DNA from 3 places in the Streptomyces sp. NPDC003016 genome. Region 3 is predicted to be linked to each of the others. Evidence: riboswitches for the same ligand, from Rfam matches in the RefSeq annotation. Region 3 holds a riboswitch; each other region holds the start of a gene.
The links. A riboswitch is a leader RNA that binds a small molecule or an ion and turns the genes downstream of it on or off. The one in region 3 is predicted to bind cobalamin.
Positions count from the first base shown of each region.

Region 1: another riboswitch for cobalamin. It lies ahead of ACWDZ4_RS01935 (ribonucleoside-diphosphate reductase subunit alpha); the one in region 3 lies ahead of ACWDZ4_RS18850 (CbtB domain-containing protein).
Region 2: another riboswitch for cobalamin. It lies ahead of ACWDZ4_RS24275 (ABC transporter substrate-binding protein); the one in region 3 lies ahead of ACWDZ4_RS18850 (CbtB domain-containing protein).

Region 1 covers NZ_JBSFTV010000002.1:108,707-113,334, reverse strand. The annotation lists gene ACWDZ4_RS01950 (carbon starvation CstA family protein) at 1-1,004, shown strand, start outside; gene ACWDZ4_RS01945 (YbdD/YjiX family protein) at 1,001-1,204, shown strand; gene ACWDZ4_RS01940 (Uma2 family endonuclease) at 1,259-1,849, opposite strand; cobalamin riboswitch at 1,962-2,085, shown strand; gene ACWDZ4_RS01935 (ribonucleoside-diphosphate reductase subunit alpha) at 2,225-4,618, shown strand; gene ACWDZ4_RS01930 (ribonucleotide-diphosphate reductase subunit beta) at 4,621-4,628, shown strand, end outside.
Region 2 covers NZ_JBSFTV010000029.1:104,968-109,595, forward strand. The annotation lists gene ACWDZ4_RS24255 (amino acid permease) at 1-594, shown strand, start outside; gene ACWDZ4_RS24260 (Mov34/MPN/PAD-1 family protein) at 677-1,093, shown strand; gene ACWDZ4_RS24265 (GlxA family transcriptional regulator) at 982-2,049, opposite strand; gene ACWDZ4_RS24270 (HD domain-containing protein) at 2,374-3,018, shown strand; cobalamin riboswitch at 3,067-3,190, shown strand; gene ACWDZ4_RS24275 (ABC transporter substrate-binding protein) at 3,232-4,230, shown strand; gene ACWDZ4_RS24280 (FecCD family ABC transporter permease) at 4,237-4,628, shown strand, end outside.
Region 3 covers NZ_JBSFTV010000020.1:41,436-46,063, forward strand. The annotation lists partial or broken gene ACWDZ4_RS18835 (hypothetical protein) at 521-700, shown strand; gene ACWDZ4_RS18840 (class F sortase) at 702-1,379, shown strand; gene ACWDZ4_RS18845 (CbtA family protein) at 1,343-2,149, opposite strand; gene ACWDZ4_RS18850 (CbtB domain-containing protein) at 2,167-2,385, opposite strand; cobalamin riboswitch at 2,420-2,585, opposite strand; gene ACWDZ4_RS18855 (glycoside hydrolase family 6 protein) at 2,741-3,775, shown strand; partial or broken gene ACWDZ4_RS18860 (galactose oxidase early set domain-containing protein) at 3,905-4,433, opposite strand; tRNA gene ACWDZ4_RS18865 (tRNA-Lys) at 4,522-4,595, opposite strand.

The sequences.
Region 1 (4,628 bases), on a different contig from region 3:
CCATCAACTCGCCCGTGGGCGTGGTCGGGGACAGCGTCCAGGCCGCGTCCCAAGCGGTGACCAACCTCGGCTTCTCCATCTCTCCCGAGGCGCTGGCCCAGGCGGCGAAGGACGTCGAGGAGCAGAGCCTGCTCTCGCGCACCGGCGGCGCGCCGACCTTCGCGCTCGGCATGTCGGAGATCTTCTCCGCGGTCGTCGGCGGCACCGCGATGAAGGCGTTCTGGTACCACTTCGCCATCATGTTCGAGGCCCTGTTCATCCTCACCACGGTGGACGCGGGCACCCGCGTCGGGCGCTTCATGCTCCAGGACATGCTGGGCAACGTCTACAAGCCGTTCCGCCAGGTCAGCTGGAAGCCGGGCGTCTGGTTCGCCAGCGCGGTCGTCGTCGGCGGCTGGGGCTACTTCCTGTGGGTCGGCGTGCACGACCCGCTGGGCGGCATCAACCAGCTCTTCCCGCTCTTCGGCATCGCCAATCAGCTGCTGGCCGCCGTCGCGCTCGCCGTGTGCACCACGCTGCTCGTGAAGTCCGGCCGCCTGAAGTGGGCGTGGGTCACGGCGGTCCCGCTCGCCTGGGATGTGGCGGTCACGCTCACCGCGAGCTGGCAGAAGATCTTCTCGGACGACGTGAAGGTCGGCTTCTTCGCCCAGCGCGACAAGTACCAGGCGGGCATCGACTCGGGCCAGGTGCTGCCGCCCGCCAAGACCATGGACCAGATGCACACCGTCGTCACCAACTCGACGGTGGACGGCGTGCTGTGCGCGCTCTTCGCGGTCCTCATCGTGGTGGTGCTCGCCGATGCCGGCCGGGTCTGCCTCAAGGCGGTCCGCGACCCCGAGAGCGTCAAGCTCCACGAGGCTCCGTACGTCGAGTCCAAGCTGGTCGCTCCCGCCTCGATCATCGCGACGAAGGAGGAGAAGGCCGAGCTGGTCGCGGCCGGCGTCGGCCCGGAGGGCGGCAACCGCAAGGAGACGGCGCCCGCCGGCACGGGGGCCGCCGAATGACTCTGACCGGCGTACGCCGCGCGGCGGGCCGGATCCGCTGGTACGTCCGCGAGCTGACCGGTGAGTCGGCGTACGACCGGTACGTCGCCCGCGCGCGGTCCTGCGCCCCCGAAGCGCCGGTGATGACCCGCCGTCAGTTCGAGCGCAGCCGCACGGACGCCCGCGAGGCGGACCCCCGCGAGGGCTTCCGCTGCTGCTGAGCGGTGCACCACGGGCCGCCGCGTCCCACCCCGGGACGCGGCGGCCCGTCGCCGTCAGCGCGCCCACTCCTTCAGGGCTTCGGTCTCCAGGGTGATTTCCACCGGACCCGGCAGCGCCACGGGCTTACCGAACGGGACGGTGTGCGCGTTCTCGTACCGGACGCCGTCGGGCTCGCTGTAGACGGTCACCTCACAGGTGTCCCGGTCGATGAGCAGATAGACGGGAATGCCGGTCTCGGCGTAGGCACGCGGCTTCTCCACCCGGTCGCGCTGGTCGGTGTCGGTGTCGGTGTCGTACGAGGTGACTTCGACGACCATCAGCACCTCATCGGGGTCCGCCCACTCGCCCTGGCCGACGAAGGCATCACTGGGAGCGAGTGAGCCGTCCGGGCGCGCGCGGCCCTTGCGGTATGCCTGCACCTTCAGCCCTTGGTCAGGGTGGAGCCACAACTCGGGACGGGACTGCATACACATGCGTGTCAGCCACTGAATGATCCGCCCGTGGTCCCCGTCCGGCACAACCCTGCTCCTCAGCCTCCCGTCGATGAGCTCCAGCCGCACGCCCTCGGTCGTACGGGCCAGTATGCGAGTGGCCTCGTCGAATTCTTCGGGGAACAGGTGGGGCCGGTCGTCGACAGCTGACATGGGGCGTACCTCCTTGTCCTCACGACGATAGCGGAGCGCTGTGACAGCCGCCTTCGCTCTTCCCGCGCGACACAACATGTGGGGGCCGCATCATCCAACCGCCCCCACATGTATGCTCATGCTCGCTGTCGCCGCAGGGGAATCCGGTGTGAATCCGGAACTGTCCCGCAACGGTGTGATCGGTGCGCTTTTGTGCACCCAGGAGTCCGAGGACCTGCCGACGGTGTATCCGGCTCGACCGAACCGGATACCGACACGTCCGGGCCTCGCGGTTGGGCCGGTGGACGCTACGCGGTGTGCCGCCCTTCAGGGGTGACGTGTGCCCGTACGCCCCCGCTCTCCGCCGGCCCCGAGCCGAGCGAGGGAGAGCACCGCGTGACCATCGCGCCAGCCGATCCGGCCACTGCCACGGAGTCGACGGAGTCGTCCGACGGACCCGGGACCGCGCTCCTGCGGACCCTCACCGACCTGACCGCCGACCTCCCCGACACCGACCCGGGCAGAGTCGCCGCGGCCGCCCTGCGCGGCCGCAACGCGGCGTCGGACGCGGCCGAGCTGCGGGGTCTCGCCACCGACGCCGCCGCCGGGCTGATCTCCGAGGACCCGGCGTACTCCCGCCTCGCGGCCCGTCTGCTGACCCGCACGATCCGGGACGAGGCGGCGACACAGGGCGTTCGCACCTTCTCCGATTCGGTTGCCGTCGGCCACCGCGAGGGCCTGATCGCTGACCGTACGGCCGGCTTCGTGACCGCCCACGCGGCCCGCCTCGACGCGCTGGTCGACCCGGCCGCCGACGACCGCTTCGGCTACTTCGGCCTGCGCACGGTCTACAGCCGCTACCTCCTGCGCCACCCCATCACCCGTCAGGTGATCGAGACCCCGCAGCACTTCATGCTGCGCGTGGCGTCCGGTCTGGCCAAGGACGACTCCCCCGCGGCCGCCGACGAGGTCGCCGCGCTGTACCGCCTGATGAGCCGCCTGGACTACCTGCCGTCCTCGCCGACGCTCTTCAACTCCGGTACGCGCCACCCGCAGATGTCCTCCTGCTACCTGCTGGACTCGCCGCTCGACGAGCTCGACTCGATCTACGGCCGCTACCACGAGGTCGCGCGCCTCTCCAAGCACGCGGGCGGCATCGGCCTCTCGTACTCCCGCATCCGCGCCCGCGGTTCCCTGATCCGCGGCACCAACGGCCACTCCAACGGCATCGTCCCCTTCCTGCGCACCCTCGACTCGTCGGTCGCCGCCGTCAACCAGGGCGGCCGCCGCAAGGGCGCGGCCTGTGTCTACCTGGAGACGTGGCACGCGGACATCGAGGAGTTCCTGGAGCTGCGCGACAACACGGGTGAGGAGGCGCGGCGTACGCACAACCTGAACCTCGCGCACTGGATCCCCGACGAGTTCATGCGCCGCGTCGACGCGGACGCCGACTGGTCGCTGTTCTCGCCCTCGGACGTTCCCGAGCTCGTCGACCTGTGGGGCGACGCGTTCGACCGGGCGTACCGCAAGGCGGAGGCGGACGGTCTGGCCCGTACGACGATTCCCGCGCGCCAGCTGTACGGCCGGATGATGCGCACCCTGGCGCAGACCGGGAACGGCTGGATGACGTTCAAGGACGCGTCGAACCGTACGGCGAACCAGACCGCCGAGCCGGGCTCCGTCGTCCACTCCTCGAACCTGTGCACCGAGATCCTGGAGGTCACGGACGACGGCGAGACGGCCGTCTGCAACCTCGGCTCGGTCAACCTCGGTTCGTTCGTGTCCGGGAACGGCGAGATCGACTGGGAGCGGCTGGACGAGACCGTCCGTACCGCCGTCACCTTCCTCGACCGCGTCGTCGACATCAACTTCTACCCGACCGAGCAGGCCGGCCGCTCCAACGCCAAGTGGCGCCCGGTGGGCCTGGGCGCGATGGGCCTCCAGGACGTCTTCTTCAAGCTGCGCCTGCCCTTCGACTCCCCCGAGGCGCTCGCCCTCTCCACGAGGATCGCCGAGCGCATCATGCTCGCCGCGTACGAGGCGTCCTGCGACCTCGCCGAGGTCAGCGGCCCGCTCCCGGCCTGGGAGAAGACCCGCGCGGCACGCGGCGTCCTGCACCCCGACCACTACGGCGTCGAGGTCACCTGGCCCGAGCGGTGGGACGCACTGCGCGCCCGTGTCGCCAAGACCGGAATGCGCAACTCCCTGCTCCTCGCGATCGCGCCGACCGCGACCATCGCGTCGATCGCGGGCGTGTACGAGTGCATCGAGCCGCAGGTCTCCAACCTCTTCAAGCGCGAGACGCTCAGCGGTGAGTTCCTCCAGGTCAACGCCTACCTGGTGGAGGACCTGAAGAAGCTCGGCGTCTGGGACGCCCAGTCCCGCGAGGCGCTGCGCGAGTCCAGCGGCTCGGTGCAGGGCTTCAGCTGGATCCCCGAGGAGGTACGGGCCCTCTACCGCACCGCGTGGGAGATCCCGCAGCGCGGACTGATCGACATGGCGGCGGCCCGTACGCCGTACCTCGACCAGTCGCAGTCCCTGAACCTCTTCCTGGAGACGCCGACCATCGGGAAGCTCTCCTCGATGTACGCGTACGCGTGGAAGAAGGGGCTGAAGACGACGTACTACCTGCGCTCGCGCCCCGCGACCCGCATCGCCCGGGCCGCGGGCTCCGGCGCGGCGGCCGCGGCCCCCTCCGCCCCCATCCCCGTACAGCAGGCCACCGCCCCCGACGCGGACGCGATCGCCTGCTCCCTTGAGAACCCCGAGTCCTGCGAGGCGTGCCAGTAATCATGAGTGA
Region 2 (4,628 bases), on a different contig from region 3:
TTCCAGCCGGGCGTCTCGCCGTTCGTGGCGGCCTTCGAGAAGATGGGCCTCGGCGTCGGAGCGGCCATCGTCAACTTCGTGGTCCTCACCGCCGCCCTGTCCTCCTGCAACTCGGGCATGTACTCCACCGGCCGCATGCTGCGCGACCTCGCGCTCAACGGCCAGGGACCGAAGTTCTTCACCAGGCTGACCAAGAACGGCCTGCCCCTCGTGGGCACGTCCTTCTCCGCCGTCCTGATGCTGGTGGGCGTGTGGATCAACTACCAGTGGCCGGGCGAGGCGTTCAACTACGTCGTCTCCTTCGCGACCATCTCCGGCATGTGGGCCTGGATCATGATCCTGGTCAGCCAGATCCGCTACCGGGCCAAGTCCGACCGCGGCGAGCTGCCGAAGTCCTCCTTCCGGGCCCCGGGAGCGCCGTACACCAGCTGGTTCGCGCTGCTCTTCATCGGCATGGTCATCGTCATGATGGGCATCGACGAGAACGCGCGGATCTCGCTGTACTGCGCGCCGCTGTGGGCGCTGCTGCTCGGCGTCTCGTGGCTGGTCCTCAAGAAGCGCGACACCGCGCAGAGCGCCTCGCCGAAGACCTGATCCCAGCCCTTCCCGTCCAGCATGCGGTCCCGCCCGTACCATCCCTCGGTACGGGCGGGACCCTTTGCTTATCCTGGGGCCCATGCTGACCCTTTCCCAGGCCCTGTACGACCAGATCGTCGCGCACGCCCGTGCCGACCACCCCGACGAGGCCTGCGGCGTGGTCGCGGGCCCGGCCGGTTCCGGGCGCCCCGAGCGCTTCATCCCGATGCTGAACGCCGCCCGCTCGCCCACGTTCTACGAGTTCGACTCCTCGGACCTGCTCAAGCTCTACCGCGAGATGGACGACCGGGACGAGGAGCCCGTGATCATCTACCACTCGCACACCGCCACCGAGGCGTACCCGTCGCGCACCGACATCAGCTACGCGAACGAGCCCGGCGCCCACTACGTCCTGGTCTCCACCGCCGACACGGACGACGCGGGCCCCTTCCAGTTCCGCTCGTTCCGCATCGTGGACGGCGTGATCACGGAGGAAGACGTCAAGGTCGAGGCGTAACCGCCGTCGGCCACGGCCGTACTGCGAAAGCGTGCGGCGTACGCGGACGGGGTCACCCCGAAGTGCCGGGCGAAGGCCCGGCGCAGGCTCTCGTCGCTGCCGATGCCACTGCGCGCGGCCGCCCCGGTGACCCCGGCCCCGCCCTCCAGCAGGATGCGTGCCGCCTCCAGCCGTACGCCCTCCACGAACCCGGCGGGCGAGGTGCCCGTCCGGTCCCGGAACAGCCGCGTCAGATGGCGCGTGCTGACGCCGGCCCTGCGGGCCATCGCCCGCGGGCTGTGGTCGGCCGCCGGATCGGCGACGACGGCGTCGAGCAGCGGGCGCACCACCGGATCGCGGGTCGGCGGCGTGCGGGACGCGGCGGAGAACTGCGACTGGCCGCCGGGCCGCTGGAGGAACACCACCAGGTCGCGCGCGACGCGCCGGGCCTCCTCGGGCCCTCGGTCCTGCTCGACCAGGGCCAGACACACGTCGATGCCGGCGGTCACCCCGGCAGAGGTCAGGACCCGGCCGTCCTGCACGTAGATGGCGTCCGGGGTCACCGTCACCTCCGGGAAACGCCGGGCCAGTTCCGCCGCGTGCTCCCAGTGCGTCGTAGCCCGCCGCCCGGCGAGCAGCCCGGCGGCGGCAAGCGCGAACGCCCCCGTACACACGGCGGCCACCCGCCCCGACCGCTCTGCCAGCGCGGCGACGTGCCCGACCGGCCCCGGCGCCGCCCGCAGGAAGGCATCCACATCGGCGGCCCCCGGCACGACGAGGGTGCCCGCCCGTTCCACCTCATGGGCGGCGAGGTCCGCACCGATGCGCAGCCCGGTGGAGGTGGTGACGTCACGCCCGTCGGGGGTGCAGACGCGCACGCTGTAGCTGTTCCCGGCGGTGGTGAAGACCTCCAGCGGCGCGGAGACGTCCATGAGCCGCACACCGTCGAACGCGAACACCACCACCGAGTGAGTCATCCCGCGAGGTTAAGCGGTGCGTGTCCTGCGGAGCTGTTCCCCGCCCCGCCCCTTCCCGAACCGGGGCCTGCCCCAGACCCCCGGACGGGCTTGAGGTGCTGCGCCGGGTGTGCCGCGCGGCACCTTTCGGCCTGTCCGGCGAATTGAGGACCGGGGACGGGGACGGAGCCCCAGTCACGGGGGAGGGGCGGGCAGGGGAACAGGCCCCGCGCAGCGGTGGCCGGAACACGCCGGTGTCCCGATCTGTGGGAAGCGTGTCCCCACGGACATGGCACGGGCCCACACCCCGGACGCAAGCTGAACTCCATGAACCCCATGAAACCCATGAACCCCATGAACACAGCAGCCGGAATCACCGTCCCCGACACCAAGCTCGCCACCGCCGCCACCGAACTCGTCCGCGACACGGCGACCGAGCTGATCTACGACCACTCCCGCCGGGTGTTCTGGTTCGGCAGCCTCCAGGGGCGCGGACGCGGCCTGAGCTTCGACCCCGAACTCCTCTACATCGGCGCGATGTTCCACGACCTCGGCCTCGGCGAACAGCACCGCACCAGCGGCCGCCGCTTCGAGGTCGACAGCGCCGACGAGGCCCGCCGCTTCCTCCAGAGCCACGGCGTCCCCGAGGACAGCGTCCGGCGCGTCTGGACCGCCATCGCCCTGCACACCACCCCCGGCATCCCGCAGTACATGGAGCCGGAAGTCGCCCTCGTCACCGCCGGAGTGGAGTACGACGTACTCGGCATCGGCTACGACGACATCAGCGCCGACGACCGCGCCGCGATCACCGTCCTGCACCCGCGCCCCGACTTCAAGAAGCGCATCCTCGCGGCCTTCACCGAAGGCATCGCCCCCAAGCCGGACACCGCCTTCGGCAACGTCAAGGCCGACGTGCTGGAGCACTTCGTGCCCGGATACGAGCGCGGCGACTTCGTCGAGACGATCCAGAACTCCGCCTGGCCCGAGTAGCCCCGACCGGTCCCGAGTAGGGCCGGCGAAGGCGCTGATGGGAGACTGTGCGCGACCCGGGCGGCAGGGCCCAGGAAGCCGGTGCGAATCCGGCACGGTCCCGCCACTGTGACCAGGCCATGGCCATCACCATGCCTGGAAGCCAGGAACTGACCTGCCGCCTTCTTCACCACCGACCAGGGGACGAGGAAATCCCCCGGAGGAGGCATCACCGTGTCCAGCCGTACCCGGCGTTCCCGCTGCGCGCTCGTCACCACAGCCGCCGCCCTGCTCTCCCTCACCGCCTGCACCGCGGCCGCGGACCAGACCGGGCCCACCCCCAAGGCGGCCCCCGGCTTCCCCTACACCGTCACCAACTGCGGTGTGAAGACGACGTACAAGGCGCCCCCCACCCGCGCCGTCACCATGAACCAGCACGTCACCGAGGTGATGCTGGAACTCGGCCTCGCCAAGTCCCTCGCCGGGACCGCCTACCTCGACGACAAGGTGCTCCCCGCGTACGAGAAGGACTACAAGGCCACCCCCGTCCTGGCCGAGGAGTACCCCTCGTACGAGAAGCTCCTCGCCACCAACCCCGACTTCGTGTACGGCGGTTACGCGTCCGCCTTCGCCACCGGTGACGGCCGCAGCCGCGAGGCGCTGAAGAAGTCCGGCATCGACTCCCGCCTGAACGTGGAGTCCTGCCCCGGCGCCGGCCGGACGACCATGGACGACCTCTACCGGGAGGTCCGCGAAGTCGGCCGCACCTTCGGCGTCGGAGCGCGCGCCGAGCGGTGGATCAGCGAAGCGAAGGCGAAGAACACCGCCACCGGGAAGAAGCTGAAGGACACCCGCCCCGTCTCCGTCTTCGTCTACGACAGCGGCGACAAGACCGCGTTCACCGTCGGCGGCGCCGGCATCGGCAACGAGATGATCACCCGCGCGGGCGGCAGGAACGTCTTCGCCGACCTCCCCAAGGCATTCGGCGACGCCTCCTGGGAGAACGTCGTCGACCGCCGGCCCGAGGCGATCCTCATCGTCGACTACGGCGCCACCACCGTGGCCCAGAAGAAGAAGCGCCTGCTCGAAGACCCGGCCCTCGCCGACGTCCCCGCCATCAAGAACAAGCGCTTCGCCGTCCTGCCGCTCTCCGACATGGTCCTCGGCGTACGCGCGCCGGCCGCCGTCGACACCCTCGCGCGCGCCCTGCACCCCGCCGGACCGAAGAAGTAGCGCGCCGTGAGCTGCCAGACCCCCGCCGCCCGCGGGCGGCTGCGCCACGCCCTGGTCCTCGCCACGCTCGCCGCCCTGCTCGCCGGGGCGGCCGTCGCGGGCCTGGCCCTCGGGTCGGTACGCATCCCCGCCCCGCACGTGCTGGAGATCGTCACCGGCAACGCCGGGCCCGGCCCGTACCGCACGATCGTCCTCGACGTACGGCTGCCGCGCGTCCTGCTCGGCGCCGTCGTCGGCGCCGGCCTCGCCGTCATCGGCACCGTCCTCCAGGCCCTCGTGCGCAACCCGCTCGCCGACCCCTTCCTCCTCGGCGTCTCCTCCGGCGCCTCGGTCGGCGCGGTCGGCGTCATCGTGCTCGGCATCGGCGCGGGCCTCGCCACCACCGTCACCGTCCCGCT
Region 3 (4,628 bases):
CACCATCGCGCCCGGCGGGGAGGTGGATCTGCAGGTCGACGTGTGCAAGGGCGGGAAGGCCACCGGCACGTCCGACGCCTTCTCGACGGCCGTCCACTTCAGCCCGGCCGCGGACCGCGGCGCCCTCTTCGCCGAGGCTCACATCCGGTCGGACGCCCAGCCCAAGGAGTACGAGATCCGGGTGAAGTGCAAGGACGGCGGCCAGGCCAAGGGGACCGTCACCGTCGTCCGTCCCGGCAAGCCCGGCCAGCGCCCCGGCAAGCCCGATCAGCGCCCCGATCAGCGCCCGGAGGAAAGTTCCGGCCAACGTCCCGGCCAGCGCCCGGACCAAAGTTCCGACCAGGGCCCCGGCCGCTACCCGGACCAGCGTCCCGACCAGCGTCCCGACCAGCGTCCCGAGCACCGCCCGGACCAGGACCCCGGCCACTACCCGGACCAGGGTCCCGGCCAGCGTCCCGACAGCCACCCGGGCCAGGGCCCCGATCAGCGCCCCGGCCACCGTCCGGACCAGCGCCCCGGCCATCACCCGACCCCCCACGCCCCCGTGCACGCGGGCGGCGGCGGTGCGGCGCAGCTCGCCGCGGCCGAGGAGGACGGGCCCGGGACGCCGCACACCGTGATCGGCCTCGTGCTGGCGGGCGTGGCGGCGGTGGCCGTGGCGTACCGGAGCGTGCGCCGTCGGCGTACGGACACGGACTGACATGTCCGGCGAGGACAGGCCGTCCGGTGGCGCACGGCTGCTGACCGGCGTGGCCTGGGCGGTGCTGCTGCTCGCGCTGTGGCTGTGGGGCCGCGGGACGGCCGACGGCCCCGGTGGCAGCTCGGCACCGACCACCGGAGACGTGGCCGCGGTCGGCCGCCCGCTGGGGGCGGTGCTGCCTCCGGCGCTCGCCCCCGTCGAGGGCGCGGCGCCGCAGCGCGTCGAGGTGCCGTCCATCGGCGTCACGGCGCCCGTCGTGCCGCGCGGGCTCGACACGACGGGCGCCGTCGATCCGCCGCCGTACAGCCAGCCGTCGAGGGTCGGCTGGTACGGGGACGGGACCAGGCCGGGCGCGGCGGGGGCCGCCCTGCTCGTCGGCCACGTCGACACCGAGAGCAGACCGGCCGTCTTCTACCATCTGAGCGCGACCCGCCCCGGTGCGAAGGTCCGGGTGACGGGGGCCGGTGGCGAGAGCCTGGAGTTCACCGTCGACGACGTCCAGGTCTTCACCCGCGAACGCTTCGACCCGCAGAAGGTGTACGGCCCCCGCGAGAGCGGCCGGGCGGAACTGCGCCTGATCACCTGCGGGGGCACGTACGACAAGAAGGCCCGCACCTATACGGCGAACGTCGTGGTGTCGGCCTACCTGACGGGCGCCTCCAGCCCGGCCGGCGTCTGAGGAACGGGCTCCGGGGACAGGCCCCGCCCACGCCCCGCGGCCCGCAGCCCGAGCCCGCCGAACACCGCGGCGAACACCGCCCACAGCAGCGCGTGCGAGGCCAGCGACAGCATCCGGAAGTCCCACAGCAGCGTCGCCGCCACCGGCACCTCGTCCGGGTTGCCCGGCAGCGCGAAGAGCACCGCCAGCGTCGCCACCGCCGTGACGGCCACCGCGACCTGGCGCACCGGGACCGGCCGGTCGGCGAGGCGTACGTACACCTGCCACGCCAGCACCATGCCGAGGACGCCGATGACGACGGCGGCCAGCCACAGGGCCTGGCGGTCGGCCACGGTGCCGGAGTCCCCGACCCCCGGCGGGCTCGCCGGGTAGCGCAGCCCCGGCAGCAGCGAGACGGCCACGAAGGCGGCCGCGCCGAAGGTCAGGGCGCGGGGCCACGGCCGTTCGCCGATCCCCGTACGGCGGTGCACCAGGGCGTACACGAGGGCGGACAGGGCGCCCAGCGCGAGGCCCGCGACGACCGCCGTGACGACCAGACCGGCGTGCTGGGTGGAGCGGGAGAAGAGTTCCTCGTGGTGCTGGACGGCCGTGGCGGCCGCCCCGTGCGCGTGCTCCGTGGCGGCGGAGCGTGCCTCTTCGAGGCGGATCGCGCGGTCCATCAGGGGCTCGGCGAGGAGCAGCGAGAAGAGGCCGGCGGCAAGGCCGGCCACCCCGCCCGCCGCCAGCCCGCGCCCGAGCAGGGGCAGGACGGGTGTGACAGGTGCGGACATGGTGCGTACGGCCCCGATCAGTGGCAGGGGGCACCGAAGAGGTGCCGGCCGTCGTGCGAGAACTCGTGCAGGTAGTCGCCGGTCGCGGAGACGACCGTGCCGTTGTCCATGAAGACCGCGTAGAGCGCGATCAGTGCGACGATCGCCGCGGCGGCCATGATCAGCCAGTCGCGGGTACTGGTCGCGGCGGACGCGACCGCCGCGGTGTCGGTGTGCTGCGCGGTGTGCAGTGACATACCGGTGAGCCTCCTTCTGGGGTTTCCACGCCCCATGGCAGGAGAACGACGGGTCAGTTCCTGACTTCCGTACGGGGGCACTCGGGCTCTCGTACGGTCACAGTGGCGGGACCGTCCCGGACTCGCACCGGGTTCCTGTCCACCGTCGTCTCGATGTGTGGAGTTGTCCCCCGGAGAGTCCCAGTCTGGCTGAACACTGTCAACAGGCCGCCGCGCGGGCCCGCCCGCCCCCGCCTCCGTGCCCCCTGTCTCCCATGTCCCGTGACGGACCCGTGTGTCACGATGGTTTCGACCGGATGTGTCCGGGGGGAGGCCGGGGGGCCTCAGCTATGTCGGTGCGGTCGAGGGGGAGTGGATGTACGGCAGTTGCGGCGACCGTAGACGCAAGGGTGTCCGGACGGTCGCGGTGGGGGCCGTGGGCGCCGCGCTGCTGCTGACGGGCTGTTCCTCGTCCGGCGGCGACGGGGGCGACGATACGGAGCAGCCGTCGGTGAAGCAGCAGCCGAAGGGCAGCGACCCGTACTGGGTCAATCCGGAAGGAAAGGCCGCCCAGCAGGTCACGCAGTACGCCGAGCGGGGCGACGACGAGAAGGCCGGGCTGATCAGGAAGATCGCCGAGCAGCCGGCCGCCGAGTGGATTCTCCCGGAGAACGCCGAGGCGCGGGCCAGGGGCTTCACCGAGGCGGCCGAGAAGGCCGACCGTGACGCGCTGCTCGTCCTCTACAACATCCCGCACCGCGACTGCGGGCAGTTCTCGAAGGGCGGCGCGGCCGACGGCGACGCCTACCGGGCGTGGGTCGACGAGATCGCCCAGGGCATCGGCGGCCGCCCGGCCACCGTGATCCTGGAGCCGGACGCGCTGCTGCACCTGGTCGACGGCTGCACGCCCGAGGAGTTCCACGAGGAGCGGTACGACCTCCTCAAGGGCGCCGTCACACGGCTCAAGCGGCAGCCGAAGACCAAGGTGTACCTGGACGCGGGCAACGCGGGCTGGAAGTCGCCCGACGCGCTGTTCGAGCCGCTCCAGCGGGCGGGCATCGCGGAGGCCGACGGCTTCTCGGTGAACGTCTCCAACTTCCAGACCACCGAGGTGAGCAGGGACTTCGGCAAGAGGCTCTCGGCGAAGGTCGGCAACAAGCCCTTCGTGATCGACACCAGCCGCAACGGCAACGGCCCGTACACCGGGGGCGATTCCGCGGAGAACTGGTGCAATCCGCCGGGCCGCGCGCTCGGTGAGAAGCCGACCACCAAGACCGGCGACGACCTGGTCGACGCCTACCTGTGGATCAAGCGTCCCGGCGAGTCGGACGGCGACTGCAGGGGCGGCCCGAAGGCGGGCGAGTGGTACGAGGAGTACGCGCTCGAACTGGCCCGCAACGCGCAGGAGTAACCCTGGCTCACACGAAGGGAAGGGAGGGCCTCTCCCTCGGGGCGGCCCTCTCCCTCGGGGCGGCCCTCCCCCTGCCGTCCTGCCCGGGTGCGTTCGTGTCCGCGCCCGCGCCCGTCTCCGCGCCCGCCAGGGGGCCTCGGTCCAGACGCCCTCCGAGGGGGTGCCCTGGTCGTCCGTCACGAAGAGCGTGTAGCAGCCGGAGGGGACCAGCGTCCGGTTCTTCGGCACGGTGGCCGAGATGCCGTTGCCCGCCTTCTTCACCTTCAGTGCGACCGTGCGCTGGTCGACGTCGGTGACATGGGTGACGGCGCCGGGCCGCATCAGCTTCGCGTCCTCGACGGACGCGGCGTGCGCCGTCCTGAAGATCGCGGTGGAACCCCGCTCGACCGTCTTCGGACCGCCGGCGAGCTTCGGCCGCGCTTCCCTGAAGAGGTACGGCGGCGTGTAGATCTCGATGTGCTGCTCGAAGACGCCGGGCCCGGTGCCGGCCTTGCCCGGCGTAGAGCGGGTCGGACCCGAAGATCATGACGCGTCCGTCGGGGAGCAGCAGCGACCCCGAGTGGTAGTTGCGGCCCACGGCCGGGTCGGCCACCCGGCGGTACGGGCCGGCCCGGCGGTGATGCCCCGTGCCCGTCCTTCCCCTTCTTCCTGTTCCTCCTCTTCCTGGCGCACGGTCCAGCTCCAGGCGCGAAGACCGGAAAATACCGAAGCCCCCTCACGCTGAGTGAGAGGGCTTCGGTGGTGCGTGCGCCGCCAGGGACTCGAACCCCGGACCCGCTGATTAAGAGTCAGCTGCTCTAACCAACTGAGCTAGCGGCGCCTGCTGACTCGGAGAACTTTACCCGATCGGCGC